Regions from separate parts of the Thermopolyspora sp. NPDC052614 genome, predicted to be linked through region 2. Evidence: riboswitches for the same ligand, from Rfam matches in the RefSeq annotation. Region 2 holds a riboswitch; each other region holds the start of a gene.
The links. Region 2 has a riboswitch for cobalamin ahead of AB0K60_RS10865 (ABC transporter substrate-binding protein). Riboswitches for the same ligand answer to the same signal wherever they lie in the genome.
Positions count from the first base shown of each region.

Region 1: it holds a riboswitch for cobalamin, as region 2 does, so the genes downstream of both, AB0K60_RS20915 (ribonucleoside-diphosphate reductase subunit alpha) here and AB0K60_RS10865 (ABC transporter substrate-binding protein) in region 2, are expected to answer to the same signal.
Region 3: it holds a riboswitch for cobalamin, as region 2 does, so the genes downstream of both, AB0K60_RS28650 (CbtB-domain containing protein) here and AB0K60_RS10865 (ABC transporter substrate-binding protein) in region 2, are expected to answer to the same signal.
Region 4: it holds a riboswitch for cobalamin, as region 2 does, so the genes downstream of both, metE (5-methyltetrahydropteroyltriglutamate--homocysteine S-methyltransferase) here and AB0K60_RS10865 (ABC transporter substrate-binding protein) in region 2, are expected to answer to the same signal.

Region 1 covers NZ_JBFATZ010000009.1:187,079-194,242, reverse strand. Annotated here, with positions in the region: gene AB0K60_RS20920 (ribonucleotide-diphosphate reductase subunit beta) at 1-290, opposite strand, end outside; gene AB0K60_RS20915 (ribonucleoside-diphosphate reductase subunit alpha) at 317-2,722, opposite strand; cobalamin riboswitch at 2,854-3,060, opposite strand; gene AB0K60_RS20910 (response regulator) at 3,163-3,831, opposite strand; gene AB0K60_RS20905 (ATP-binding protein) at 3,828-6,404, opposite strand; gene kdpF (K(+)-transporting ATPase subunit F) at 6,800-6,889, shown strand; gene kdpA (potassium-transporting ATPase subunit KdpA) at 6,889-7,164, shown strand, end outside.
Region 2 covers NZ_JBFATZ010000004.1:278,189-285,352, reverse strand. Annotated here, with positions in the region: gene AB0K60_RS10885 (helix-turn-helix transcriptional regulator) at 1-545, shown strand, start outside; gene AB0K60_RS10880 (DUF397 domain-containing protein) at 546-782, shown strand; gene AB0K60_RS10875 (hypothetical protein) at 943-1,215, shown strand; gene AB0K60_RS10870 (histidine phosphatase family protein) at 1,236-1,901, opposite strand; cobalamin riboswitch at 2,019-2,139, shown strand; gene AB0K60_RS10865 (ABC transporter substrate-binding protein) at 2,211-3,161, shown strand; gene AB0K60_RS10860 (iron ABC transporter permease) at 3,342-4,307, shown strand; gene AB0K60_RS10855 (ABC transporter ATP-binding protein) at 4,304-5,134, shown strand; gene AB0K60_RS10850 (adenosylcobinamide amidohydrolase) at 5,150-5,926, shown strand; gene AB0K60_RS10845 (serine/threonine-protein kinase) at 5,968-7,164, opposite strand, start outside.
Region 3 covers NZ_JBFATZ010000016.1:147,264-154,427, forward strand. Annotated here, with positions in the region: gene AB0K60_RS28625 (DUF2795 domain-containing protein) at 1-100, opposite strand, end outside; gene AB0K60_RS28630 (DUF2795 domain-containing protein) at 131-436, opposite strand; gene AB0K60_RS28635 (hypothetical protein) at 588-1,178, opposite strand; gene AB0K60_RS28640 (MarR family winged helix-turn-helix transcriptional regulator) at 1,389-1,877, opposite strand; gene AB0K60_RS28645 (NADPH-dependent FMN reductase) at 1,964-2,554, shown strand; cobalamin riboswitch at 2,953-3,075, shown strand; gene AB0K60_RS28650 (CbtB-domain containing protein) at 3,125-3,304, shown strand; gene AB0K60_RS28655 (CbtA family protein) at 3,313-4,068, shown strand; gene AB0K60_RS28660 (histidine phosphatase family protein) at 4,107-4,643, shown strand; gene AB0K60_RS28665 (VWA domain-containing protein) at 4,720-6,798, shown strand; gene cobO (cob(I)yrinic acid a,c-diamide adenosyltransferase) at 6,842-7,164, shown strand, end outside.
Region 4 covers NZ_JBFATZ010000009.1:194,705-201,868, reverse strand. Annotated here, with positions in the region: gene AB0K60_RS20945 (YcaO-like family protein) at 1-126, opposite strand, end outside; gene AB0K60_RS20940 (ABC transporter ATP-binding protein) at 800-1,621, opposite strand; gene AB0K60_RS20935 (iron ABC transporter permease) at 1,594-2,682, opposite strand; gene AB0K60_RS20930 (ABC transporter substrate-binding protein) at 2,679-3,701, opposite strand; cobalamin riboswitch at 3,904-4,028, opposite strand; cobalamin riboswitch at 4,231-4,371, shown strand; gene metE (5-methyltetrahydropteroyltriglutamate--homocysteine S-methyltransferase) at 4,488-6,713, shown strand; gene AB0K60_RS20920 (ribonucleotide-diphosphate reductase subunit beta) at 6,921-7,164, opposite strand, start outside.

The sequences.
Region 1 (7,164 bases), on a different contig from region 2:
TCGAAGAGCTGCCGCGACAGGTACAGGCGTGCCTCGGGGGCGTTGATGTGCTGGTAGAGGTTGAGCACCAGGTTGTTGGCGACGATCGTGTCGCCGGTGGCGAAGAAGGCGACCAGGCGGCTGACCAGGTGGCGTTCGGCCGGTGACAGTTTCGGCAGGTCCTTGAGGTCGGAGTACAGGTCCACCTCCTCCACGGTCCAGGTGTTCTTGATCGCGTCGCGGTAGCGGTCGAAGAACAGCGGGTAGCGCATGGGGCGCAGGGTCAGGCTCATGCCAGGATCGAGCAGCATCAGGGTCTCCGAACGGTCGCGGCGGGTTACTGGCAGGCTTCGCAGGACTCGGGGTTCTCCAGCGAGCAGGCGAGGGCGTCCTCGGACTTGTTCGCGACGGGGACGGTGGCCTGCTGAATGCGGGTGGCCGGGCGCGAGCGCAGGTAGTAGGTGGTCTTCAGCCCGGACTTCCAGGCGTACAGGTACATCGAGGAGAGCTTGTCGATCGTCGGGGCGCTCATGAAGAGGTTGAGCGACTGGCTCTGGTCGATGTACGGCGCACGCGCGGCGGCCATGTCGATCAGCGCGCGCTGCGGCAGCTCCCACGCGGTGCGGAACAACCGGCGCACGTCCTCCGGGAGCTCGGCGATGCCCTGCACCGAGCCCTCGGCCTGCTTGATGGCCGCTCGGACGCGCTCGTTCCACAGGCCGCGCGTCTTGAGCTCGGCCACCAGCGCGTTGTTGATCTGCAGGAACTCGCCGCTGAGGGTCTCACGTTTGAAGAGGTTGGACACCTGCGGCTCGATGCACTCGTAGGCGCCGACGATCGAGGCGATGGTGGCGGTGGGAGCGATCGCGATCAGCAGCGAGTTGCGCAGGCCGTGGGCGGCGATCCGCTCGCGCACCGCGTTCCAGCGCTCGGTCTGGGTGCCGCTCTCACCCCAAAGGTCGTGGTGGAGCCGGCCGCGCGCCGCCCACGTCTGGTCGTAGGCGGGGTGGGCGCCGAAACGCTCGGCCAGGGCGGCGGAGGTCTCCAGCGCCGACAGGTAGATCTCCTCGGAGACGCGGGTGGACAATTCCTTGGCCTCGGGCGAGTCGAAGGGCAGGCGCAGCGCGAAGAAGACGTCCTGCAGGCCCATCACGCCAAGCCCGACCGGCCGCCAGCGCGGGTTGGACGCCGCCGCCTGCTCGCTGGGGTAGTAGTTGATGTCGATCACGCGGTCCAGGAAGGTGACCGCGGTGCGGACGGTGGCGCGCAGCCGCTCCCAGTCGACGCCCGCCGTCCCGGAGCCGACGGTCAGGTGCGCGGCGAGGTTGACCGAGCCGAGGTTGCAGACCGCGGTCTCGGCGTCGCTGGACACTTCGATGATCTCGGTGCACAGGTTGGACAGGTGCACCACGTTGCCGGGCTCGGCCGCCTGGTTGCACAGGCGGTTGGCGGCGTCCTTGAAGGTCATCCAGCCGTTGCCGGTCTGGGCGAGGGTGCGCATCATCCTGGCGTACAGGTCGCGGGCCCTGACCTGCCGGACGTACCGTCCCGCCTGCTCGGCGGCGCGGTAGGCCTCGTCGAACGCCTCACCCCAGAGGTCGGGCAGTTCGGGGAGCTCGTCGGGGTCGAACAGCGACCACACGCCGTCGGCCTCGACGCGGCGCATGAACTCGTCGGGGATCCAGTTGGCCAGGTTGAGGTTGTGGGTACGGCGGGCGTCCTCGCCGGTGTTGTCGCGAAGCTCCAGGAACTCCTCCACGTCCGGGTGCCAGGGCTCCAGGTAGACGCAGGCCGCGCCCTTGCGGCGCCCGCCCTGGTTGACGGCGGCCACGGAGGCGTCGAGGGTGCGCAGCCACGGGACGATGCCGTTGGAGTGGCCGTTGGTGCCGCGGATCAGCGCGCCCCGGGAACGGACCCGGGACCAGGCGATGCCGATCCCGCCGGCGAACTTCGACAGTTGCGCCACCTGCGCGTAGCGCTCGTAGATGGAGCCGATCTCGTCACGGGGCGAGTCGACCAGGTAGCAGGACGACATCTGGGTGTGTCGCGTGCCGGAGTTGAACAACGTCGGGGAGCTCGGCAGGTAGGCCAGCGACGACATCAGCCGGTAGAAGCCGATGGCCTCGGCGGGCGTCTCGGCCAGCCCGCACGCCACGCGCAGCAGCCAGTACTGCGGCGTCTCCACCACCAGCCGGGTGGACGGATGCCGCAGCAGGTAGCGGTCGTAGACCGTGCGCAGCCCGAAGTACTCGAACCGCAGGTCGGCGGAGAGGTCGATGGCGTCGTCGAGCTTACGCGCGTTGGCGGCGACGAACGTCGCGGTCTCGTCGCCGATGAGCCCCTCGGCGTGGCCCAGCCGGATCGACTGGCTGAAGGAGGCCACCCCCTGGCCGCGGACCTCCTTGTCGATGTAGCCGGACAGCAGCCGCGCGGCCAGGCGCGAGTACTGCGGTTCCTCGCCGATCAACTCGGCGGCCGTCTGGATCGACAGCCGGTCCAGCTCGGCGGTGGTGGCCCCGTCGTACAGGCCGCTGATCGTCTTGGTGGCCACCCGCATCGGGTCGATGTCGGTCAGATCGTCGGCCCAGCGTCCCACCGCACGTACGATCTTGTTGACGTCGACCGGCTCGGTCGTGCCGTTGCGCTTGCGCACGTGCATCTGGACCCGCCGCGGCGCGGGCGCGGCGGGATTCTCCGGCGTCGCCTCGGCCGGGTCGGTGGTCGGATCCCCGGTGACCGTCACTGCGCTCTCCCCTCGTGAACTCGGTCATGACCGAGAACACGCGCAGGAGGCTCCGGCAAGGGACCGCACAGCCCTCGCGCCCGGTGCCGTCGGCCGTCCCGCGCGGCCTCGGAGCCACCGCACACGGTGGATCGTGTACGGCCGCGGCCGGCAGGTCTTCGGACTCGTGGGCGTGCTGCTCGCTGCCTACTGGCCGTCGCTTCCCAGGCCCTTGGCCCAGTGCGTTTGACGGCGGTCGTTCCCACTCACCGCTGCGGGGCAGTCCCGGATTTCCACCGGGTTCCCTCTTGCCTCGGCCACCCTGGCTGGGTAACCGAACCGGCTGCAGGGAACACCATATATAGAGCTGATCTGAAAAGTCACACCCAACATCTCGTGGTGCGAAGCGTGTCACACACGGTGTCGTCCGGCGGAGCCGACAGCGGAGCCGAGCGGGGAGCTCAGGGAAGGAATCGGTACCCCATTCCCGGCTCGGTGATGAGATGACGGGGACGGGCCGGATCCCGCTCCAGCTTGCGCCGGAGCTGGGCCATGTACTGCCGCAGGTAGTGCGACTGGCGGACGTACTGCGCTCCCCATACCTCGGTCAGCATCTGCCGCTGGCTGATCAGCTTGCCCGGGTTGCGGATCAGCAGTTCGAGCATGTGCCACTCGGTGGGCGTCAGCCGTACGCCGCCGGAGACCGACTTGGCCACCAGGTCCACCAGGTGGTCGCCGATCTGGACCCGCGCCGTCTCGGCCTCGGTCATGGCGGCGCGGCGGGACACCGCGCGCACGCGGGCCAGGAGTTCGTCGATGCCGAACGGCTTGGTGACGTAGTCGTCGGCGCCGGCGTCCAGGGCGTCCACCTTGTCCTGGCTGCCCGCGCGGCCGGAGAGCACGACGATGGGGACGGTGCTCCAGCCGCGCAGCCCGTGGATGACGTCCACGCCGTCCATGTCGGGAAGGCCGAGGTCGAGCAGCACGAGGTCGGGGTGGGTGTCGGCGGCCTTGCGCAGCGCCGCGGCGCCGTCGGCGGCCACCTCCACCTCGTAGTGCCGGGCGGCGAGGTTGATCCGCAGCGCCCGCAGGATCTGCGGCTCGTCGTCCACGATCAGGATGCGGGTCACGCGGACGTCCGCCCCCGCTCCGCCTCTTCGGCGACCGCCTCGTCGGCGATCGGCAAGGTGAGGATCATCGTCAGCCCTCCGCCAGGGGTCTCCTCCGGCACCAGTGTGCCGCCCATCGCCTCGGTCAGCCCGCGGGAGAGCGCCAGGCCCAGGCCCACGCCCACATGGGTGTCCCGGTCGCCGAGCCGCTGGAACGGCAGGAAGATCCGCTCGTGCGCCTCCGGTGGGACGCCCGGTCCGCGATCGATGATCCGGATCTCCAGGTGGGCGCCGTGCCGGCTCGCGGTGACCAGGATGCGGGTGTCCTGCGGCGAGTAACGCACGGCGTTGGACATCAGGTTGACCAGCACTCGCTCCAGCAGCACCGGGTCGGCCAGCACCTCGGGCAGGTCCATCGAGACCTCGGTCAGAATCCTCCCCCGCGCCGTGCCCAGATCGTCCGCCGCGCGCGGCACGACCTCCTCAAGCGCCACCGGCTGCCGGGCCGCTCCGAGCACGCCGGCCTGCAACCGGCTCATGTCCAGCAGGTTCGCGACCAGCCGGTCCAGCCGGCCCAGCGACTCGTCGGCCGTCGCGAGCAGTTCCTCCCGGTCGTCGGGCGACCAGTCGACATCGCGGGCGCGCAGGCTCTCCACGGCGGCTTTGGCCGAGGCCAGCGGCGTACGCAGGTCGTGGCTGACCGCGGCAAGCAGCGCCGTGCGCATCTTGTCCGCCTCGGCCAGCGGCCGGGCCTGCTCGGCCTCCCGGGCGAGGCGTTCCTGGCGCAGGGCCACGGCCGCCTCGGCGGCGAACGCCTCCAGCACCCGCCGGTCCGACGCCGCCAGCAGCCGCCCCCGCGCGGCCAGCATCAGATTGTCGTCGATGACCACGTCGGTGTCGCCCGCTCCGGGGGACGTGCACGGGGGGCCGCCGGACGTGGCCACGATCCGCCACGCGTCGGGGTCGGACTGGTCGTCCGGCCCCTGCACCGTGCCGGGCCTGCGCTCCAGCAGCGTCACCGAGGCCAGGTTGAACGTCTCGCGCATCCGGTCCAGCAGCGAGGACAGGGCCGCCTCGCCGCGCAGCACGTGCCCGGCCAGGGTGGACAGCAGTTCGGCGTCGGCGGTGGCGTGCGCCGCCTCCCGGGTACGCCGGGCGGCCAGATCCACGATCGCGCTCACCGCCGCGGCCACCACCACGAACACGATCAGCGCGAAGAGGTTGTCCGGGGCGGCGATGGTGAACTCGTGCAACGGCATGGTGAAGAAGTAGTTCAGCAGCAGTGAGCCTCCGATCGCGGCGGTCAGCGCCGGCCACAGCCCGCCGGCCAGTGCGACGCCGACCACGAGCAGCAGGAACATCAGGATCTCGCTCGGCAGCGCGAGCACGTCCCGGAACGGCAGGAGCGTGGCCGTCAGCGCCGGGGCGCCCGCCAACGCCACCGCCCAGCCGACGGCGCGCCGCTTGCGCGTCAGCGCGGCGCGCGAGCGGGACCGCCTGCGCCGTCCCTGCCGCGCCTCGGGATGCGTGACCATGTGCACGTCGATGGGCCCGGATCTGGCCGTCGTCTCCACACCCACGCCCGGGGCGAGCACCTGGGCGAACCGGCCGCGCCGGGAGGCGCCCAGCACGAGCTGGGTGGCGTTGACTCCGCGGGCGAAGTCCAGCAGGGCGTCCGGGACGTCGTCGCCGACGACCTGGTGGTAGGTGCCGCCCAGGCTCTCCACCAGGGTGCGCTGGCGGGCCAGGTCGGCGCCGTCCCCTCCGCCGGACAGGCCGTCGGATCGGGTGACGTGTACGGCCAGCAGGTCGGCCCCCTTGGTGCGCGCGGCGATCCGCGCCGCGCGACGGATCAGGATGTCGCTTTCCGGCCCGCCGGTCAGCGCCACCACCACCCGCTCGCGGGCCTCCCAGGTGCCGCCGATGCCGTGCTCGGCCCGGTAGCGTTCGAGCTGCTCGTCGACTCTTCCCGCGACCCACAGCAGGGCCAGCTCGCGCAACGCGGTCAGGTTTCCCACCCGGAAGTAGTTCGACAGGGCGGCGTCCACCTTCTCCGGCGTGTACACGTTGCCGTGCGCCAGCCGCCTGCGCAGCGCCTCGGGCGACATGTCCACCAGCTCGATCTGATCGGCGCGGCGCACCACCTCGTCCGGCACCGTCTCGCGCTGCGGCACCCCGGTGATCCGTTCCACGACGTCGTTGACCGACTCCAGGTGCTGGACGTTGACGGTGGAGATGACGTCGATGCCGGCGTCCAGGATCTCCTCCACGTCCTGCCATCGCTTGGCGTTGCGCGCGCCGGGCACGTTGGTGTGCGCCAGCTCGTCGATCAGCGCGATCCTGGGCCGGCGGGCGATCACCGCGTCGAGGTCGAGTTCGGTGAAGGTGGCGCCCCGGTGGACCATGCGTCTGCGTGGGATGGTCTCGATGCCCTCCAGCAGGGCGGCGGTGTTCGCCCGTCCGTGCGTCTCCACGAACCCGGCCACGACGTCCCGGCCCCGGCGCAGGGCCCTGCGGCCCTCGCTCAGCATCGCGTAGGTCTTGCCCACTCCGGGCGCGGCCCCCAGATATATCCGCAACCGCCCGCGCGCCAACGCGATCACCAGCTTCCAGCCCGGCACCTCGCCATCCACTGACCGTTGGAACAGTGGTATATGACCAGGAAATCCGGGAGCCGACCGTTCAGGACATTCTTGACGCGTTCTCTACGCCTATCACCCTGATTTTTACGTCTTCCATACGCCCTCCGCTGGACCGACGGCGTGCGTCGGCCGTGTATGGGCGGCGTCAAAATTCGCTCCATCACCGTAGAGAACCCGTCAAGATCCCCCACATCACCACTCAGGCCGTATTTCATCTTTTCGACGGCCGGCGAATCCGCCGGTGACGGCAGAACGTGAGGAGTGGGGATGGCCGACGTCATCTTCGTCGCCCTGACAATCGCGATCTTCGTGATCCTGAGCCTCGCCGTACGGGCGGTGGAGCGGCTATGAGCGCCGTCAACGCCGTCGGCCTGATCGTGGTCGTGTTGTTGGTGATCTTCATGGTCGCCGCCCTGCTGTTCCCGGAGCGTTTCTGATGAGCTCGACGACGGCGGGACTGCTGTTCATCGCCTCCCTCATCCTCGCCCTGGCGGCCACGCACCGGCCACTGGGGGACTACATGTACCGCGTCTACACCGGAACCCGGCACCTCGCCGCCGAGCGGGTGATCTACCGTCTCATCGGGGTGCGGCCGGACGCCGAACAACGCTGGAGCGGGTACGCGCGCAGCGTGCTGGCCTTCTCCGCGATCTCCATCCTGTTCCTTTACGCCTTCCAGCGGCTGCAGGACAAGCTGATCCTCAGCCTGGGA
Region 2 (7,164 bases):
GCCTGGAGGAGGCCGCGGCCGTGATCCGCACCTACGAGGTGCAGTTCGTGCCCGGCCTGCTGCAGACCGCGGCGTACGCCCGCACGGTCATCCAGCTCGGATATCCGGATGGCTCGGAGGAGGAGCTCAAACGCCGCGTGCATATGCGCATGCAGCGGCAAGAGCGTCTCGGCCGCAAGGACGGGCCGAAGCTGTGGGCGGTGATCGACGAAGCGGCGCTCCGGCGGCCGATCGGCGGCCCCGACATCATGCGCGAGCAGATCCAGCACCTGCTGGACGTCTCGACTCTGCCGAACATCACCATCCAGGTGATGCCGTTCAAGTTCGGCATGCACGCCGCCGAAGGCGGGGCGTTCACAATCTTGCGTTTTCCAGAGTCCGACCTGTCGGACGTGGTCTACGTCGAGCAGCTCTGGGGTGCCTTATACCTGGACAAGCGTGAGGACATCGACCCGTACCTCACCGCGATGGAGCAGTTGTGCGTGGAGAGCACCACGCCAGGCGGCACCGCTGAGATACTCGGGGACATTCTCAGAGAGATGTAGATGCAGCAGACGTACAACGGGATGCCGGCCAGCGACCTCGACGGGGTCCGGTGGCGCAAGAGCATCCACAGCAACTCGACCGGTAACTGCGTGGAGCTCGCCGAGCTCCCCGACGGTGACATCGCCGTCAGGAACTCCCGCTTCCCCGAGGGCCCCGCCCTGATCTACACGCGAGATGAGATCCGGGCCCTCGTCATGGGGGTGAAGGACGGCGAGTTCGACAACCTGCTGGCGTAACCGCTTATTAACATTGACCGCATCCGATTAACGCGGGTGCGGTGGTGGTGTAACCCGGATCATCGTCGAGTCCGGCACATTGGGACCCGTCCATCGCGACGACGACACGCGTTCGGACATCTGTTTGGACGACATCGTGGGGGCCCTGATGCTGGACCGGATGACGCTGTACCCCGTGGCCGACGACGTGCTGTTCGCACCGGGCGGCCGTGTCGTGATCCGTACCTACGGCGTGGCCGCGCCGGCGGAGTCGGCCACGGGGGAGACGGGCGAGGAGCGGGCCGTCGCCTACCGCACCTGGGTCACCGGCGTGCGCGACCAGCCCCGCTACTGGCGCTGGGGGCACTTCGAGGACGCCCGCCGCGGGCACCGCAAGGTGCTGGAGTGGCTCACCGGGCGCGGTCCGCAGCCGCAGCAGGTCGCCACCGTCTGAGCGTTCCGGCGTGTGCCGCCTCACGGCGAGCGCACCGGGGCGTTCCAGCGGAGGATCACCGGCTCGCCGTGCTCGAAACCGAGGGCGCTGATCGTTCCGGTGTCGAGCCGGAACAGGCGGCCGTCCCGCGGCGGGAGGCCGAGCCAGCGCGCGGTCAGCGCCCGCAGCAGGTGACCGTGCGCGACCACGGCCACATCGCCGCCGTTCCCGCCGCCGCCGTCGTCGGTGTCGGGGTCGGCCTCGGCGTTGGCGTCGGCGAGGACGGGCCGGACCCGGGCGATGACGCGATCGACGCGTGCCCCCACCTGGTCGATCGTCTCGCCGGGATGCTCGGGGCCGCCCGGGATGACCCCGTCGCGCCACAGGTACCAGCCGGGCCGGTCCTCGCGGATCCGGGCCGTGGTGACGCCCTCGTAGCCGCCGTAGTCCCACTCCCACAGGTCGGGGTCGGGCTCCGGGGCCGCCGCGCCGTTCCCGGCGGTCAGGCCGGCCAACTCCGCCGTACGGCGAGCGCGTAGCGCCGGGCTGACGAGGACCAGCGCGAAGCGGTGGCCGGCGAACTCGGGGGCGAGCAGCCGTGCCTGCTGCTCGCCGCGCCCGGTCAGGGGGACGTCGGTGCGGCCGGTGTGCCGGTGGTCGCGGCTCCACTCGGTCTCGCCGTGCCGGAGCAGAATCAACTCAGCCATATTCGACCATCATGCCGGTCGCCGATTCCCCGCCGTACGGGGGGCTCGCCGGGGCCCGGTCGGTGCCGCCGCTCGGCCGCCGTCCGAAGCCCGACCCGCGGCTGGATGGGGCGATCAGGGGTTGATACCGTGCCAGGGACGCGCTGTGCTCAGCGAAATCCGGTGGGAGTCCGGTGCTGTCCCGCAACTGTCATGCCCGTGAGGGCGAGCCAGGTCGCCTGGGCACCGCGCCGACGACATCAACCCTCGTGGAAAAGGGTGATCCGTCCGCACGGGTCCCTCGATTCCCGGCAACCCCTGGAGGATCTCGTGAGGCCCGTACGGCTGGCCTTGGCGAGCGCGTTGCTGGGTGTCCTCGGGTTGGCCGCCTGCGGCCAGGCACAGGACTCCGCACCCGCCCCCTCGTCCGCACCCCCCGCCGCCACCGCGTCCGCGTCCGGCGCGTTCCCCGTCACCGTCCAGGCCGGCAACGGCGCGGTCACCATCGCCGCGCGGCCGGAGCGGATCGTCTCGCTCTCGGCGACCGCGACCGAGACGCTGTTCGCGATCGGCGCCGGGCCGCAGGTCGTCGCCGTGGACGAACGCTCCAACTTCCCGGCCGAGGCGCCGAAGACCTCGCTGTCGGGATTCAAGCCCAACGTCGAGGCGATCGTCGAGCAGCGGCCCGACCTGGTCGTGATCACCAATGATGTGGGCGGCATCGTGGCCGAGCTGGGCAAGGTCAAGGTGCCCGTGCTCGTCGAGCCGTCGGCGGCCGACTTCGACGACGCGTACGACCAGATCGCCGACCTCGGGGCCGCCACCGGCAACGCGGACAAGGCGCGCGAGGTCGCGGACGGCATGAAGCGGGAGCTGGACCGGCTCGCGGCCGAGGCCCCCAAGAACAAGAAGCTGAGCTTCTACCACGAGGTGGACACCACGCCGTACTCGGTGACGTCCAGCACGTTCATCGGCCGGGTCTACGGCCTGTTCGGGCTCGTGAACATCGCCGACGAGGCGCCGGACGCGAGCGGCGGCTACCCCAAGCTGTCGACGGAGTTCATCGCCAAGGCCGACCCGGATCTGATCTTCCTCGCCACCGCGAAGTGCTGCGGGCAGAACCGGGACACCCTCGCCAAGCGGCCGGGCTGGTCCGGCCTGTCGGCGATCAAGAACGACCGGGTGATCGGCCTTGACGACGACATCGCCTCCCGCTGGGGGCCGCGCGTCGTCGACTTCGCCAAGACCGTCGGCGGGGCCGTGCGCGAAGCGTCCGGCTGATCCATGGGCGTCCGTCGCGCGTCGTCCGAGCACTCCGCCGCCTCCGAACACACCGCTGTCGCCGAGCAGCCTGCGGCCTCCGCGCCTTCCGGGTTCCTCCGGCGTCCGGCCGTGGCCGTGCCGGGGCGGCGGGCGCGGGTGCTGCCGGTGCTTGTGGCGGTGATCCTGCTCCCGGCCACGATGACGGCCGGGCTGCTCGTGGGGGCCGCCGACATGCCGGTGAGGGGAGTCCTGCTGACGCTGCTCGACCGGCTGCCGCTGGTCACGGTGGACCCGGGGCTGTCGCCGGTCGAGCAGGCGCTGCTGCTGGAGCTGCGGCTGCCGCGCGTGCTGACCGCGGTGGTCGTCGGCGGGCTGCTCGCCATCGCCGGGGCCGGTTACCAGGGCGTGTTCCGCAACCCGCTCGCCGACCCCTACCTGCTCGGCGCCGCCGCCGGGGCCGGGCTCGCCGTCACCCTCGCCGTCGTGCTCCTGCCGGGTGAGGCGGGGAACGCGGCCGTGCCGGTGGCCGCGTTCGCCGGGTCCGTCGGCGGGGTCTTCCTGGCGTACGCGCTGGGCCGCACGGCGGTGCACGGCGGCGGCACGGCGACGCTCGTGCTCGCGGGCGTCGCGGTCATGTCGTTCCTCACCGCGATCCAGACGTTCGTGCAGCAGCTCGACGTCGAGGAGCTGCAGCGCGTGTACGCCTGGATCCTCGGCGACCTCGGCGGAAGCTGGGAGCAGCTCGCGGTGATCGCGCCCTACACGGTCGCGTCCACGGCCGTCATGCTGCTGCACGGGCGGCTGCTCGACGTGTTGTCGGTCGGCGACGAGGAGGCGGCCGGGCTGGGCGTCAACGTGGCCCGCGTCCGGCTCGTGGTCCTCGCCGCCGCGTCGCTCGCCACCGCCGCCGCGGTCGCGGTGAGCGGGCTGATCGGCTTCGTCGGCGTGGTGGTGCCGCACGTGGTGCGGCGGCTGGCGGGCGGCTCGTACCGGATCGTGCTGCCGCTCTCGCTCGTCGGCGGGGCCGCGTTCCTGGTCGTCGCCGACCTGGTGGCCCGTACCGTCGTGGCCCCGGCGGAGCTGCCCATCGGCGTGGTCACCGCCTTCGTCGGCGCCCCCTTCTTCGTCGCCGTCCTGCGCGCCACCCGGTCGGTGGAGACGTGAGCGCCCCCGCCCGCGAGGGACGGAACGAGGCGGCGCGGAAGACGGTCGGCGGGCTCGCGGTGCGAGGGCTGGGCGTGGATCTCGGCGGGAAGCCGGTGCTGTCCGGCGTCGAGCTGACCGTGCCGGGCGGGGCCTGGCTGGCCGTGATCGGGCCCAATGGGGCGGGCAAGTCCACGCTGCTCAAGGCGATCGCCGGGGTCGTGCCGTACGCGGGCGCGGTGCTCGTGGACGGCGAGCCCGCGCACGCCGGAAGCCTGCGCGAACGCGCCCGGCTCTTCGCCTACGCGCCGCAGACGCCGTCGCTGCCGCCCGACATGACCGTGTTCGACTACGCGCTGCTCGGGCGCACGCCGTACATCTCCTATCTGGGGCGGGAGGGCCGCACCGACCGGGAGATCACCGCCTCGGTGCTCGACCGGCTCGGGCTCGCGGCGCTGGCCCGGCGCCGCCTCGCCCACCTGTCGGGCGGCGAACGCCAGCGGGTCGTGCTCGCCCGCGCCCTCGCCCAGCGGGCGCCGATCCTGCTGCTTGACGAGCCGACGACCGCCCTCGACCTCGGCCACCAGCAGCAGGTGCTCGAACTGGTGGACCGCCTCCGGCTCGCCGACGGCCTCACGGTCGTCGCCGTCCTGCACGATCTGAGCCTCGCCGGGCAGTACGCCGACGCGGTGCTGCTACTGTCGCAGGGCCGCCCGGTCGCGGCCGGGCCGCCCGCCGAGGTGCTGACGGCGACGTCGCTGGCCGAGCACTTCGGCGCCCGCGTCCGGGTCGAGGCCGGGCCGGGCGACCGCCCCCTGATCCACCTGGTCCGCCCCGAGGGCGGGTAGCCGCCGAGGTAGTCCATGGCAGAACCGGTTCCGCATCCGATGACGCTCGCCTACCGGCAGGAGGACGGGGCACGGCTCGCCTCGCTGCTGTGGGAGTTCGGGCCGGGCTGGCGCATGATCTCCTCGGCGGTGCTCGGCGGCGGGATCGGGCCGCGGGAGTGGGTGCTCAACGCCCAGGTGGCGAGCGGGTACGCCCGCCTCGACCCCGCCGATCACCTGCGGGAGCTCGGGCCGGGCGGATCGGGCGTCGGCATGATGACGGTCGCGTACGCCGATCGTTACGTGCGCCGTCATGACGGCGGCGTGGAGGCGGTCGCGACCGTGGGCCTGCGCCGTCCCACCTGGGCCGCCGCGCCGCCGGACGCCGACGACCCGGAGCTTGAGCCGCGAGGCGAGGCGGGCTCGCACGGCGGGCCGAGCGCCGATGGTGCGCGGGACGCGGCGGCCACGGTGGACGCTGTGGCCACGGCGGACGCGGTGGACTCCGGTCGGCGGGCGCCGGCTCCCGGGACGATCAACATCGTGGTCGTGGTGCCGGTCGCGATGTCGGACGCCGCCCTGGTGAACGCGGTGATGACGGTGACCGAGGCCAAGACGCAGGCGCTGGTCGAGACCGGCTTTCCCGGCACGGGGACCGCCTCGGACGCGGTTTGCGTCGCCGTGCGCCAGGACGGTCCCGAGGAGATCTTCGGCGGGCCGCGCTCGGTGTGGGGCGCGCGCATCGCTCGCGCCGTGCACGCCGCCGTGCGCGACGGGGTCCACGAGTGGCATCGGGGGCCCCGTCCGCGCTGAGCCGCCGCCCCGCTGCCGGGCGGCGGCCGAGTGGAAGGCGACTACTGGAAGGCGACGCTGCCGACGACGCGGTCGATCATGGAGTTGTCGCAGCGGCCCGGGGCGCAGAAGAAGGTGATCAGTGCGGTTGGCTGGCCCTGAGCGCGTCTGACCAGGTAGGCGACGAAGTCGAGGCGGCCGCCCTGCTGCGGGTCGTTGATCGTGCCCGTCACGCGGAAGCCCGGGCGTCCGCCGACCGTGGCCGCCGTGGGCTCGGAGCCGAAGCCGACCGGGCCGGGCAGCACGGCCGGCAGGGTGTCCTTCAGGTGCTGCACGTCGGAGACGTCGAGGGTGTTGTTCACCTGCGCGAGGATTCCGGCCGCCCGGCCGGGGTCCTCGCTGTTGATGATGCGGTTCACCGTCGTCCAGTCCGAGACGAGCGGCACCGAGAACAGCGTCTCGAACTCCGCCGCGCTGGGCGAGATGATCACATACTCGTCCCCGTGTACGCGGGTGCTCCACTCGGCGGGGTGGCTGAAGGTGAACGGCGCGGCCAGGTTGCCGGAGAAGGTGTGCCAGGTGACCGGCGACTGGCCGCCGGGGTTGAACAGCACGAGCGCCACCACGGCCAGCGAGACCAGCGCGGCGGCGATGCCGATCAGGGGTCCCTTCGGCACGCCCTTGCGCCTGGCCTGCCGGGGCCGGTACTCGGCGGCCGGCTGGGTCCAGGCCGCGCCCGGCGGCAGGCTCGACATGCCCTGCCCCGGGTGGCTGTGCGGCCCCGCGCCTCCGGGCGGCCAGGTGTTCGCCCCCGTCACCGGCCCAGAAATCGGCCCGGAGATCGGGCCGGGGAAGGGACCGGACACGGGCCCTGGCGCCAGACCCGCGACCGGCTCGGGCGGCGAGGGCACGGGCGGTGTGCTGGTCGTGCCGATCTCCGGGGCCACCCCGGCCGTGCCAGGACCGCCCGCGATCGCGTCGCGCAGCGCCGTGATGAACTGCTGGCAGGTGGCGTACCGCTCGGTCGGCGACTTGGCCAGCGCCCGCGCCATCACGGCGTTCACCGCGTGCGGCAGCTCCGGCCGGTACGGCGTCAGCGGGGGCGGCTCGTGCGACACGTGGGCGTACAGCAGCGCCAGCTCGGTGTCCCGCTGGAACGGCGGCAGCCCGGTCAGCGCCTCGTAGACCACGCACGCGAACGCGTACAGGTCGCCGCGGCCGTCCACCGGCAGGCCGCGGATCTGCTCCGGCGCCACGTA
Region 3 (7,164 bases), on a different contig from region 2:
GCACGACGCTCTCGTCCGCGCCCTTCTCCTTGGCGAAACGCAGCAGTTCCCGTTGCGTGCCCGGATAGGGGAAGGCCGACAGCGCGTCGCTCACGTGCACGGGATCAGGATGCGACATGCCATTCCCCGCCTACTCGAGTTCCTCTTCGATCGGGGTCTTCTCCCTTGGACGCAGGTGCTCGGCGACGGCCTTCCGGCCGCGCGAACGCTGCTGGAACCGTTCGGACTCGGTCCGATCCGGCGCCGGATCCACCTCCACCGAACGCAACACCTCGGCCATGCCCGCATAGTCGCCGAGCGGCAGCGCCGACAGCGCCCTGTCGGTTGCCTCATCGGCCCCGTGCCGCCGCGCGTGCTCCACGATCCGCTGCTTGTCCGCGGGAAAGTCAAGATCGTTCAGCGCTTCCTTCACCGGACGCGTATCACGCAATTTCATGCTCGTCCCCTACCCGTCACGCCGTACTCAACCGCGTGACCAGGCCCTTCACACCGCCCGCCGCCACCGGACCGGCACCGCGAGGACAGCGCCGATCCCCGCTCCGGCCGGTTGCGTCACCGGCGATCCGGCACCGCGGGGCAGCGCACGGTCACCTGAAGGGGCGGCCGGTGCCCTCGCCCGGCAGGTACCCGCCGTCATCGGCGTCCGTGCGGCCCGACCCGGCGTCCGGATCGTCCGCATCCGAGTTCGCCCACTCCATATCGCCGGTCACGTGGCCGCCACCCTGCGGCTCCCGGGCGCCCGGCCCGATGTCGTCGTACTCCGGACTGTCGTCGATCAGCCCCTCCAGCCGCTCGTCAACCGGACCCCGTACCCGGAACCCGGGCCGTCCGCCGCGGCCGCGCCCCTCCTCCGCCACCTCCGGCGTCGGATGCGGGCTCGGCCCCCACGTCTCGGAGTGCGGTTCGACCTCGTCGGTCCGCGCCCCCACGGACTTCTCGTCCGACCCCGCCGTGACGGTGTACTCGTCGTCGCGTCCGGCCATGTGCCCCATCGGCTCGGAGTAGCCGCTCTTGGGCTCGGCCTCGTCGCGGGCGTCGCCGGGGCCGAGGTTGGAGCCGCGAATCGACGCAGGACCCACATCGCCGCCCCTGTTGTGCAGATCGGGGTCGAAGGTGGTGCCTTTGTTCTGCTCGCGCAGCCTGCGTCGCTCGTCCTGTCTGTCGCCCTCGCCGGCCATCGAAACCCCCTCCTTCGCCCTCCACCCGGCCACCTGCCCAGGCCATCGCCCCCATAACGATGTAAGGCCGACGCCCCGATCAGAGCCCGGCGGCGCGGGCCCGGCAGCGGAGGACGAGGAGGCCGCCCACGGCGGGAAGCCACGCCATGAGCTTCGTCACCCCATCGGCATCCTGGTCGTTGACCCGGCGGACAGAGCCGACGGAGCTTGCTAAGCGGCGTCGTCGCCGGTGGTTTCGCTGCGGTGTGGCTCGATGCGGTCGATCAGCCGACCACTCCAGGCGCGGATTTCCGCGGCCTGCTGAGGGGTGAGCAAGTCGAGGAAGTAGCGGCGGATGTTGCCGGCGTGGACGCCGATGGCGTCCTGCGTGGCGCGGCGGCCCTCGGCGGTCAATCCGATCCCCGCGCGGCGGCCGTCTGCCCCGTACTGGGTCCGCTGCACGAGGCCGCGGTTCTCCATACGCGTCAGTTGGTGTGAGACGCGGCTCTTGTCCCAGTCGAGCGAGGCGGAGAGTTCGCCGACGCGCATCTGGCGGCCGGGTGCCTGCCACAGCGTCATCAGCACGCTGAACTCGGCCTTCGAGATGCCGCAGTCACGCTGCAGGCCACGGTCGAGTTCCCGGACGAGCAGGCGCTGGGCGCGCGTCCAGAGGTCCCAGAGCTCCCACTCCTCGGGCTTCAGCGTACGAGTCTCCGCCATGGCGCAAATGATACCGGACAGGCGAGTTGTCACATCAACTCCACTAGTCCTAGAGTTGACGTGACAACTCCCATGGAAGGAGCATCATGGCACTCCGCATTGGCATCATCCTGGGCAGCACCCGACCCGGACGTCGGGGCGAGCAGATCGCCGCCTGGACGATGGAGACGGCACGCGCACACGGCGGCGCCGACTACGAACTGATCGATCTCGCCCGCCACGGTCTCGGCAACCTCGACGAGGCCGGAAATCCGACCCACCAGCAGTACGAGCACGACCACACCCGCAACTGGTCGGCACTGATCGACGGCTTCGACGGCTTCGTGTTCCTCACCCCGGAGTACAACCACTCCTTCCCCGGCGCGCTCAAGAACGCGCTCGACTACATCTACCGGGAGTGGAACGACAAGGCCGCCGGCATCATCAGCTACGGCGGGTGGGCCGCAGGCGTCCGAGCCGCCGAGGCACTGCGACTCGTGCTCTCCGAACTCCAGGTGGCGACGGTCCGCACCCAGCCCGCCATCCCGCTGCTCCCCTCGTTCTCCACCGGCGCTTTCGTCCCGCCGGAGGGCCTCGACGTCGCGGTCCACGGCATGCTCGACCAGCTCATCGCCTGGTCCGGCGCGCTACGCGAGGTACGCGAGGCCAAGTCGAAGGCAGCCGCGATCGTCGGCTGAACCAGCGCCAACACGTCGGCCGACCCCGCCCTCGTCATCATCTCGATCACACGGCCAAGGCATGCACGGTGCTGGGGCTCGGCCTGCACCGCTGATCGGAGAAGTCGGCGCTATCCGACAGGCCCACCCAGGGGAGGGATAACCCTCCCCAGGATCGCCTTCGCATGCGTCAGCGCGCCTACCGTCTTGCCTTGATCGTCGGTAGTGATGTAGACATCGGCCAACTGGTCGAGAATCCACAGGCCGTAACCGCCGTCCTCGCCCGATGCACGGCGCGTGGGTGTGTCACGTGAGCCGATCGGGGTGCCGAGTCCATGGATCCCTCCTCCACGTTCGGGGTCGCGTGTGGTGGCCGGGTGGACGGCCGTGCGGGACGGTTCGTTGACGCGGACCGTACAAAAAGGTACGTTGCGGATGATTTCACGAGAGTCCAAGGGAAATCCGGTGAGAGGCCGGTGCGGACGCGCCACTGTATCCGGGATGCGGATCCCGGGAGCCAGGTCGCTTGGGCTGTTGTGACCTCACTGTTCGGGACGCGTCTATCCCTGGGGAGGCACTCTGATGAGTGGCATGTCCGCTCCTACGTCCATTCCGTTGCCGCGGCTGCGTCCATGGCTGCTGGCCGTACCTGTGTTGTTGCTGATCGCCTATCTCGTATTGATGGACAACGGGGCCGTGTCACAGGCAGGAGCGCTTCTGCATGAGCTCATGCACGACGGGCGGCACCTGCTCGGCGTGCCCTGCCACTAGGGGCGGGCGTGGTTCGAACCCTGCTGGTCAGGGGCCTGTTGGTGGGCCTGCTGGCCGGATTCGTCGCGGGCGCGTTCGCCTTCTTCGTGGGTGAGCCGCGGGTGGACGCCGCGATCGCGCTGGAGGAGGCCGGTGCCGCTTCGGCCGGGGAGGCCGGTCACGGGCATGCCGAGGAGGGCGGTCACTCGCACGGGGACGAGGTTGTGGTGAGCAGGCCGGTGCAGAAGGCCGGGCTGTTCCTCGCCACCGGGCTCTACGGGCTCGCCGTCGGCGGGATCTTCGCGCTGGTGTACGCCGGGGTGCGTGGCCGGGTCGGGCCGCGGGACGACGGGCTGCTGGCGGTGGTTTCCGCTGGGGTGGCGTTTCTCGCCGTCATTCTCGTGCCGTTCCTGAAATATCCGGCTAATCCGCCTGCTGTGGGGAATCCGGAGACGATCAACGGTCGTACGGCGCTCTACGTGGTGATGGTCCTGGTCGGCCTGGCCGCCACGGTCATCGCGGTGGGGACGGCGCGCAGGGTCGACTCGGGTCCGTGGCAGCGCTGGGCGGCGGCGGTGGCGGCCTTCCTGGTGCCGGTGATCGCCGCGTGGCTGCTGCTTCCGGCGATCAACGAGGTCCCCGACGGCTTCCCGGCGACGCTGCTGTGGGAGTTCAGGATGGCGTCGCTGGGCACGCAACTGGTGTTCTGGGCGGCGTTCGGCGTGCTGTTCGGGTGGGTCACCGACCGGGCGGCCCGGCGACCGGCGACCGCCGCGGCCGGGTAGGCGGCGTGTTGTTCATCCGGCATGCCACCACGCGGGGCATGCGGGGTGCCTGCTTTCCGGGCGACGACGAGGCCGACCCGGCGAGTCTCGCCAAGGCGGACGGCAGGGTCTTCGGCGGGGAGCCCGGGCGGAAGGTCTGGGTCTCCCCCGCCAGGGCCGCGTCGCAGACCGCGTACGCGCTGGGGATGGTGCCGCAGGTGGCCGTCGATCTCGCGGAGGCGGACGCGGGGCGTTGGCGCGGCCGGCCGTACGCGCGAATCGCCGAGGAGGAGCCGGAGGCGCTGGCCGCCTGGCTCGCCGATCCGGACGCGGCGCCGCACGGGGGTGAGAGCCTTCGATCGATGTCGGTGCGGGTCGCGGCCTGGATGGACGCCATGCGCGTCACGCCCGACGTCGTCGTGGTGTGCGATGTCGGCGTCATCCGGGCGGCGCTCGGCCACGCGCTCGGCGTCGGGATCGTGCCCGCCGCGCGCTTCGACATCGCGCCGCTGTCCGCCACCGAGATCGCCCTCGCCGGCGAGGGCTGGCGGGTCGCCTACGTCAACCACTACGTCAACCACACAGCCGCGACGTGACCGTCACCGCCGCCGGTCGGCGGCGTACACGTCAAGGTGCACGTCAAGGCGTACGCATCAAGGGGAAGGCCGCTTCGTGACCGTCACCTATCCGTTCAGCGCCGTCGTCGGGCTCGATGATCTGAAGCTGGCGCTGGTGCTCAACGCGGTCTCGCCGAGGGTGGGCGGGGTGCTCGTGCGCGGGGAGAAGGGGACCGCCAAATCGACCATCGTGCGGGCGCTTGCCGCGCAGTTGCCGCAGGTGGAGGTGGTGTCCGGGTGCCGGTTCGCCTGTGATCCCGGCGCGCCGGATCCGGCGTGTCCGGACGGGCCGCACGAGCCCGGCGAGCATCGCCTGCGGCGGGCCGCGGCGCTGGTGGAGCTGCCGGTCGGGGCGTCGGAGGATCGCCTGGTCGGGTCGCTCGACGTGGAGCGGGCGCTGACCGAGGGGGTGAAGGCGTTCGAGCCGGGATTGCTCGCCGCCGCCCATCGGGGGGTGCTGTATGTGGACGAGGTCAATCTGCTCCACGATCACCTGGTGGATCTGCTGCTCGACGCGGCGGCGCTCGGCACCTGCTATGTGGAGCGGGAGTCGGTCTCGGTACGGCACGCTGCCCGTTTTCTGCTGGTCGGCACGATGAATCCGGAAGAAGGCGAGCTGCGGCCGCAGTTGCTGGATCGGTTCGGGCTGACGGTGGAGGTGCGGGCGTCGCGGGATCCCGGCGAGCGGGCCGAGGTGGTACGCCGGAGGCTGGCGTTCGACGCGGATCCGGAGGGGTTCGCGGCGGAGTGGGCCGAAGAGGAGGCGCGGCTCGCGCGGCGGATCGCCGAGGCGCGGGCGCGGGTGGGCGCGGTGCGACTGCCGGACGCGCGGCTGCGGCAGATCGCGACGGTGTGCGCGGCGTTCGAGGTGGACGGGTTGCGGGCCGATCTGGTGACCGCGAACGCGGCGATCGCGCACGCGGCCTGGCACGGCCGGGACGCGGTGACGACCGAGGATGTGCGGGCGGCGGCCCGCCTGTCGCTGCCGCACCGGCGGCGGCGTGACCCGTTCGACGCGCCGGGGCTGGACGAGGAGTTGCTGGATGAGCTGCTGAGGCAGACCTCCGGTCCCGACGATGACGTGCCGCCCGACGGCGGTGGCGGGGAGTCGCCGCCCGATGGGACGAATCCGGATATTTCTGGGCTTGATCCAGCGGGCCAGGAACGGGAAACAGGGGCGACCGAACAGACCCGGCCGGGCCCCCTGGCCCCGCCGGAACAACCGGAGGGGCCAGGGGTCCCGACCGGCCGCCGGGAGGACGCCGGGAATGGCGGCCGCGACGCCGACGACGCCCGGCCGGAGGAGACGGGACGGCGATCCGGCGACGGCTCCGGCCAGGTCGCCGCCGTCGCCGCGCCGTACCGGGTGCCCCTGCTGAAGGTGCCGGGGGTCGGCGAGGGCGCCGCCGGGCGGCGCTCGCGATCGCGAGGCCGGCACGGCCGGGGCATCGGAGCCCGGTTGCCGCAGGGAAAGGCCCACGACATCCACGTGACGGCGACGCTGCTGGCCGCCGCACCCCACCAGGCCCGGCGTGGCCGCACCGGACCGGGCCTCCTGCTCCGGCAGGACGACCTGCGGCAGGTCGTCCGCGAGGGCAGAGAGGGCAACCTGGTGCTCTTCGTCGTCGACGCCAGCGGCTCGATGGCCGCCAGAAAACGGATGACCACCGTCAAAACCGCCGTCCTGAGCCTGCTGCTCGACGCCTACCAGCGCCGCGACAAGGTCGGCCTGGTCACCTTCCGCGGCACCACCGCCGAGGTGCCGCTGCCGCCGACCTCCTCCGTCGAAGCGGGCGCGGCCCGGCTGCGCGCCCTGCCCACGGGCGGACGCACCCCCCTGGCCGCGGGCCTGATCAAGGCGGCCCAGGTGCTCCGCGTGGAACGCCTCCGCGACCCCGCCCGCCGTCCCCTCCTGGTGCTCGTCACCGACGGCCGCGCCACGTCCGGCGGCGACGTGGACCGCGCCGCCGCCCTCCTGCACGGTACGGCGAGCGTGATCGTGGACTGCGAAACCGGCCCGGTACGGCTCGGCCTCGCCGCGCACCTGGCCGCCAGGTTGCAGGCCGCGCTCGTCCCTCTCGACGCGCTGTCCGACCTGGGCTCGGTCGTACGCGCCCATAGAAGGGCCGGCTGAGGAGCGCGGCCGTACGCGCAAACGCACGAGAGGAAGGGCGGAGATGCCGCAGGGGAAGCCGGTGTCGGTGCCGGATGACGGACTGACCACGCGGCAGCGGAGAAACCGGGCGCTGCTGATGGTGCATACCGGGCCGGGCAAGGGCAAGTCGACGGCCGCGTTCGGGATGGCGTTGCGAGCCTGGAATCAGGGCTGGCCGATCGGGGTGTTCCAGTTCGTGAAGTCGGCCAAGTGGCGGGTCGGCGAGGAGCGGGCGCTGCGGGTGCTCGGGGACAGCGGTGAGGGCGGGTCGGTGGCCTGGCACAAGATGGGCGAGGGCTGGTCATGGATTCAGCGGCCCGGCACCGAGCGAGATCACGCGGCCGA
Region 4 (7,164 bases), on a different contig from region 2:
CGGGTGGCTCGCCGGGTAGGCGGAGTAGGAGATCATGCTCGGGACGACCGGGGCGCGCGGCCGATCCCGCCGGATCCTGCTGATCAGCCCGAGTTCCTCGTCTACCAGTGGGCGGGGTCGTCGCACGCGGCTCCTCTCACCTGTGGCCATCGTGGACGGCCGTCATGGCCGGCCGTCGTTCCCCCGGGGGCCGGGACCGGCGAGGGCCCCGGCCGTACCGCCGACGGCGGCTACTCGTCGTCCTCTTCCTCACGCCACTCGAACGGCGCGTCCACCGCGGGGGTGTGGGACTTCACGCAGGACTGCAGGTCCTCGGGCTCGGCGAAACCGGCGTGCCTCATGTGTGTCCTCCTTCGGCCGTGCATATCACGCACTACTGCAAGTGATATGCAGTTGCTAGTCTATGGCAACTACTGAAGCACGGAAGCGTCGCGACTTCAAGGAATTGATTTTGGAAGCGCTGCGCAGTAGTCGCATTTGATCCCGTCAGGCACCCGGCGATGAAGGCAGCATGTGGTGCGCCGAAATGCCAGTTTCGGCTCGGCGAGCGTACCCTTTTCGGCCGGCCCGCTGCGGCCGAGCAGCCCGCTCGTCCGTACCCGGAGTTCACGTTGCGCCGGCCGCTCGCGCCGCCGCCATGAACAGTAATGAATGACCCGAATGCGGCCAAATCGCCAAAGGATGCGGCGATCGTTTCCGGAGGCGCCGGTCGAAACCATTACCTGGTCGCGGGACTCCAATTCCTTTGAAGCGCGTGACGACAACACCGGGACGGCGTCCGGCCAATCGCGCGGGGTCTTCAGTTCGCGGCGTCACCCCCTCCGGTTTTCACAATCACATGGGGGATGCCGGTCTCCGGATGCGGGGTGACCTCGGCCTCGACCCGGTAGACGTCCGCGAGCAGGGCGGGCGTCAGCACCTGGCGCGGGGTGCCAAGCGCCACCACCTCGCCGCCGTGCATCACGCAGATCCGGTCGCAGAACGCGGCGGCGAGGTTGAGATCGTGCAACGCGACCACCGTGGTGACCCCGAGCCCGCGCACCAGACGCAGCGCGTCGAACTGGTGGCGCAGGTCCAGATGGTTGGTCGGCTCGTCCAGCACCATCGTGCCCGGCCGCTGCGCCAGCGCCCGCGCGATCAGCACCCGCTGCTTCTCGCCGCCCGACAACCGGTCGAAGGGCGCATAGGCCAGCCCGGCCACGTCGAGCCGTTCCAGGGCCTCGGCGATGATCGTCCGGTCGTCGGCGTCGTCGCCGGCGAACGCCCGCTTGTGCGGGGTGCGACCCATGGCCACCACGTCGTAGACGGTCAGGTCGAAGTCGCCGCCGGTCTCCTGCAGGACCGCGGCCAGCCGCCGGGCCAGCCACCTGCCCGGCATCCGCCACACGTCCTGCCCGTCGAGCAGCACCCGGCCGGAGGTGGGCCGCCGGGCCCGGTAGAGCGTGCGCAACAGAGTCGACTTGCCCGCGCCATTGGGACCAACCAGCCCGAGCACCTCACCAGGCGCCACGTCCAGGCTCACCCCGCGCACGAGATCCTTGCCGCCGACGCGCACCGACACCTCTCGTACGGCCAGCTCGGCCGCCCGCGCCGTCACCGCGCCCGCCTCCTCATCAGCCATAGGAAGAACGGCCCGCCGACCAGGGCCGTGACGATCCCCACCGGGATCTCCTCGGGCGTGATCAGAGTCCGCGCGAACAGATCCGCCAGGATGAGGAACGCCGCCCCGAGCAGCGCGGTGGCCGGCAGCGCCCGCCGATGGTCGGCGCCGACGAGCAACCGCACCACATGGGGCATGATCAGCCCGACGAACCCGATGGTCCCGCTAACCGCGACGACGGTCCCGATCACCATGGCGACCAGCACGAACAACGCCGCCCGGAAGCGGTGCACGTCCAGTCCCAGCGAGGCGGCCGCCTCCTCCCCGGCCAGCAGCAGGTTCAGCGGACGGCTGACGCCGAGGAGCACGGCGGTGCCCAGCAGGACGGCCGCAGCGGGCACGCCCACCATCGCCCAGGTGGTGCCCGCCAGGCCCCCGAGCATCCAGCGCACCGCCGACTGCGCCTTGTGCGGATCGCCGGAGGTCACCACCAGGAAGCTGGCGACGGCCGACAGCACCTCGGCGGTCGCCACCCCGGCGAGCACCAGCCGCACCGTCGTCATCCGCCCGCCCGACCTGGCCAGGAAGTAGACGGCGACCAGCGCGGCCAGCGCCCCGGCGAACGCGGCGAACGGCAGCGAGAACGCCCCGAACAGCGTCAGGTTGAACACCACCACGCCCACCGCACCGACGCTGGCGCCCGAGGAGACGCCCAGCAACATCGGATCGGCCAGCGGGTTGCGCACCAGGGCCTGCAGCGCCATCCCGCAGACCGACAGGCCCGCCCCGATGACCCCGCACAGCAGCACGCGCGGCAGCCGCACGTCCATGACGATGGTCTCCCGCACCGGGGTCCAGACCTGGTCGGCCAGCGCCGGATGGATACGGTGCAGCAAAATCCCCCACACCTGCCCGGCCGGCAGGCTGATCGACCCGGCCGCGATGCCCGCCGTGCCCGCCGCGGCCAGCAGCAGCACGAGCAGCCCGATCACGAGCGGATACGGCGGCCCCGGCCGCCGCGGCGGCAGCGCGACGGCGGCCGGCGCGTCGACGCCCCGCGCCGCCTCGGTAAGCTCACTCACTTGAACTTGTCCGCGTGGATCTGGCGGGCCAGCGAGTCCACCGCCGACGGCACCCGCACGCCGAGCACCGCCGACGACAGCGGCAGCACCGCGAACCGCTCCTCCTTGATCGCCGGTACGTCCGCGAGCGCCGGATTCGACAAGAGGAACTTCTTCTTGTCGGCCACCGGCTGGTCGCCGTAGTCGTAGATGACGATCCACTCGGGCGCCCGCTCGGCCACCTGCTCGAACGACACGTCGCCCCACGCCTTATCCACGTCGGCGAACACGTTCTCGGCGCCCGCCGCCTTGATGATCTCGTTGCCGATGCCCTTGCCGCCGGCGGTGAACGCGGTCTTATCACCGCTGTCGTAAACGAACAGCTTGACCGGCGTCACTCCGGCGAGCTTCTCCTGGACCTCGCTCAAGGGGGCGCGCAGTCGTGCGATGAGCTTCTCGGCCCGATCCGGCACGCCGAAGATCTTGGCGACGTTGCGGATCTCCTGGTCCATCATGGGCATGGTCACCGGGCCGCTCGGGCACTCCTCGATGTTCAGGTAGGTCTTGATGCCGGCCTTGCCCAGCGCGTCACGAGCGCGGCCCTCCTTCGCGTCGAAGGCGCTGGCGAAGCCGCCGTACACGAAGTCGGGCTCCTCGGCCAGCAGCGCCTCGTAGGAGGGGTTCTCCTTGGCCAGCACCTTCACGCCGTCGTACGCCGCCTGGTACTCGGGCAGAATTTTGTCGTCGAGGTAGGCGGTGCCGATCATCGACTGCTCCAGGCCGAGCGCGAGCATCACCTCGGTGGCGTGCTGGTTGATCGACACCGCCCGCCGCGGCGGACTCTCGTACGTTGTGGTGACACCGCAGTTGTCGATGGTGACCGGGAATCCCGCGGCAGGCGCGGAGTCCGTGGCCGGGGCGGTCGCCCGGCCGGTGGTCGCGTCATCAGTGGGAGCGGCTCCGCAGGCGGCGACCAGCGCGGCGGAGATGAGAGCGGACAGCAGGGCGAGCAGCAGGGACAGGGGACGTCTGCCCGTCATGGACGGTTCCTCTCACGGGATGTGCACAACGGGGCGGCACTACCGGCATGCGGGGGGAGTCGCACGACGAAGGCCACCGGGCGCCCGCCCATGCGGCAACCGCGCGCCACGGGCACATGGCACGTTCCCTCGGCTCGTCGGGCACGCCGATCCGCTCCTCTCCGGGGAGATCCGCCCCAGTTCATTGAGGAGGCGACCGCGTGAGTCTCCTGGCTCTCGGGTCGATGCTCGTCCCCGCCTTCCCACCCCCAGGGGCAGTGGCTCAGTGGGGATCCGCTCGCCGATCACAGTGGCGGGACCGCGCCGGTCTCACACCGGCTTCCTCGTCCGCGCTCGCCTTTGCGCCATCATGACACGAGGGCCCTTCCGCCACCAGCGGCGGATCGGCCGTCCGGTCCGGGGCCGGCGGCCCTGTCGCGCGGCGGCGATCAGGCGGCGCTTCGGGCCAGGCCGATGTCGCCGGGCCGAATCGGGGGGTTATGCTGGCGGCGCGGTTGGTTCGCCCGGCGCCGTGCGGCGGCGGGCGTCGTAAGAGGGAACCCGGTGGAATTCCGGGACTGCCCCGCAGCGGTGAGTGGGAACGACCGCCGTCATGAGCACTGGACGGGATGTCCGTCTGGGAAGCGACGGCCAGTAGGAACGAGCACGACGCCCACGAGTCCGAAGACCTGCCCGCCGCCCGTGCGTCCCGTGTGGCGCGCGGTGGTCCATGGTCTCGCGGGAGGACCGGTGGCGGCCTTTCCCGATGCCTGTGGACCGGCATGGCACAGTCGAGGGAAGGACGCCATGAGTCAGGTCACCACGACCGTTTTGGGGTATCCCCGCATCGGCACCGGCCGGGAGCTGAAGCGGGCGATCGAGGATCACTGGGCCGGTCGCGCCGACGCCGGTCGGCTGGAGGAGGTCGCCGCCGAGGTGCGGCGGCAGATGTGGCGACAGATGGCCGAAGCCGGGCTGGACGCCGTCCCGTCCAACGTCTTCTCGCTGTACGACCACGTGCTGGACACCACCGTCATGCTGGGCGCGACACCTGAGCGGTTCGCCGGCCTGGACGACCCGTACTTCGCGATGGCGCGAGGGACAGACGGGGTGCCGCCGCTGGAGATGACCAAATGGTTCGACACCAACTACCACTATCTGGTCCCTGAGCTGGGGCCTGCCACCCGGTTCCGGCCGGACTGGCGCAAACCGCTGAGCGAGTACGCCGAGGCCGCCGCGCTGGGGATCCGGACCCGCCCGGTGCTGGTCGGCCCGCTGACCTACCTGCTGCTGGCCAAGCCGGCCGTGCCGGGATTCGCCCCGCTGGAACTGGTGGACGAGCTGACGGAGGTGTACGCCGAGCTGCTGGAGCGGATGTCCGGCGCCGGCGTGGCCGAGGTGCAACTGGACGAGCCGGTGCTGGCCGCCGACCGTACCGCCGGGGAACTGGCCGCGCTGCGGCGCGTCTACCGGCGCCTGGGGGCGCTGCCCAGCCGGCCACGGCTGCTGGTGGCGACATACTTCGGCGAGATCGGCGACGCGCTGGAGGTGCTGGCGAGAACCCGGGTGGAGTCGATCGGCCTGGACTTCGTGGCGGGGCCGGGCAACCTTGAGACGCTGGCCGCGGCGGGCGGCCTGCCGGGCAAGACGCTGGTCGCCGGGGTCGTGGACGGCCGCAACGTGTGGCGGGCCGACGTCGACAGGGCGGTGTCGTTGTGCGCGACCCTGCTCGGGCTCACCGACCGGCTGGTGGTGAGCACCTCCTGCTCGCTGATGCACGTCCCGCTGGACCTGGACGCCGAGACGGGCCTGGACCCGCGTCTACGGGAGAGGCTGGCCTTCGCCCGGCAGAAGACCGCCGAGGTGACGGCGATCGGCCGGGCGCTGCGCGAAGGGCACAGAACGAGACCCGCGACGCGGGTGAAGCGCGTCGTGGACGCGCGGGTGCGGGCTCGGCTGGAGGCGCTGGGACAGGGCACGTCGCGCTCCCCGTTCGAACGTCGCCGTGCCGCGCAGCGGGCCGGTCTGGGCCTGCCCGTCCTGGCCACCACGACCATCGGGTCGTTCCCGCAGACCGGCGACGTCCGGCGGGCCCGCGCCGAGCTGCGGGCCGGAACGATCGACCAGGCCGAGTACGAGCGGCGGATGCGCGCCGAGATCGACCGGGTGATCGCCCTTCAGGAGGACGTGGGTCTGGACGTGCTGGTGCACGGCGAGCCGGAACGCAACGACATGGTGCAGTACTTCGCCGAGTTGCTCGACGGCTACGCGACCACCGAGCACGGCTGGGTGCAGTCCTACGGCACCCGGTACGTGCGCCCGCCGATCCTGCACGGCGACGTCTCCCGGCCCGCGCCCATGACGGTGAAGTGGGTCACCTATGCGCAGTCCCGTACGAAACGACCGGTCAAGGGCATCCTGACCGGCCCGGTGACCATGCTGGCGTGGTCGTTCGTCCGCGACGACCAGCCACGGGCCGACACCGCGCGGCAGGTCGCGCTGGCGCTACGCGACGAGATCCGCGACCTGGAGGCCGCCGGGATCCGCATCATCCAGGTCGACGAGCCCGCGCTGCGCGAGCTGCTCCCGCTGCGCCGGGCCGCCCACCGGGACTACCTCGCCTGGGCCATCGGCGCGTTCCGGCTGGCCACCGGAGGCGTCGCCGACACCACCCAGATCCACACCCACATGTGCTACGCCGAGTTCGGCGAGATCATCGACGCCATCGGCGAGCTCGACGCCGACGTCACCAGCGTCGAGGCGGCCCGCTCCCGCATGGAACTGCTGGACGAGCTGCGCTCTGCCGGCTATCGGCGCGGCATCGGGCCGGGGGTGTACGACATCCACTCCCCCCAGGTGCCGACGGCCGAGGAGATCGAGGCCGCGCTGCGCACCGCCGTCGCCTCGGTGGACCCCGGCCTGCTGTGGGTCAACCCCGACTGCGGCCTGAAAACCCGCGGCTACGCCGAGACCGAGGCCGCCCTGCGCACCATGGTCGATGTAGCCCGCCGCCTGCGCGCCGAGATCCGCTGAGCCTCCGGCGTACGGCCGCGGCGACCCGAGCCGCGGCCGTACGGCCCCCCATCCCATGCCGTTCGGCGGAGGAGAAGAGGAAAACCCTCCATGTCATCCTCTGTGACCTCGCTCCAGCCGGGCCGTGCTCAGCGGCACACGCCGAGCCATGGCGATCGGCGGGACGCGGGCCCCGGGCCGCGCCGGCCCGGGGCCCGCCCCGTGATATCAGAAGTCGGAGTCGAAGCTGACCGAGCCGGTCACCCCCACCTGGTACGCCGAGACGCGGCGTTCGAAGAAGTTCGACAGCTCCTGGACGTCCTGCAGTTCCATGAAGGCGAACGGGTTCTTCGACCCGTACAGCGGCTCGATGTCGAGCTGGGCCAGTCGGCGGTCGGCCACATGCTCCAGGTAGGAGCGCATGTCCGCGATCGACATGCCCGGAACGCCCTGGCCGAGCAGGTCCTCGGCG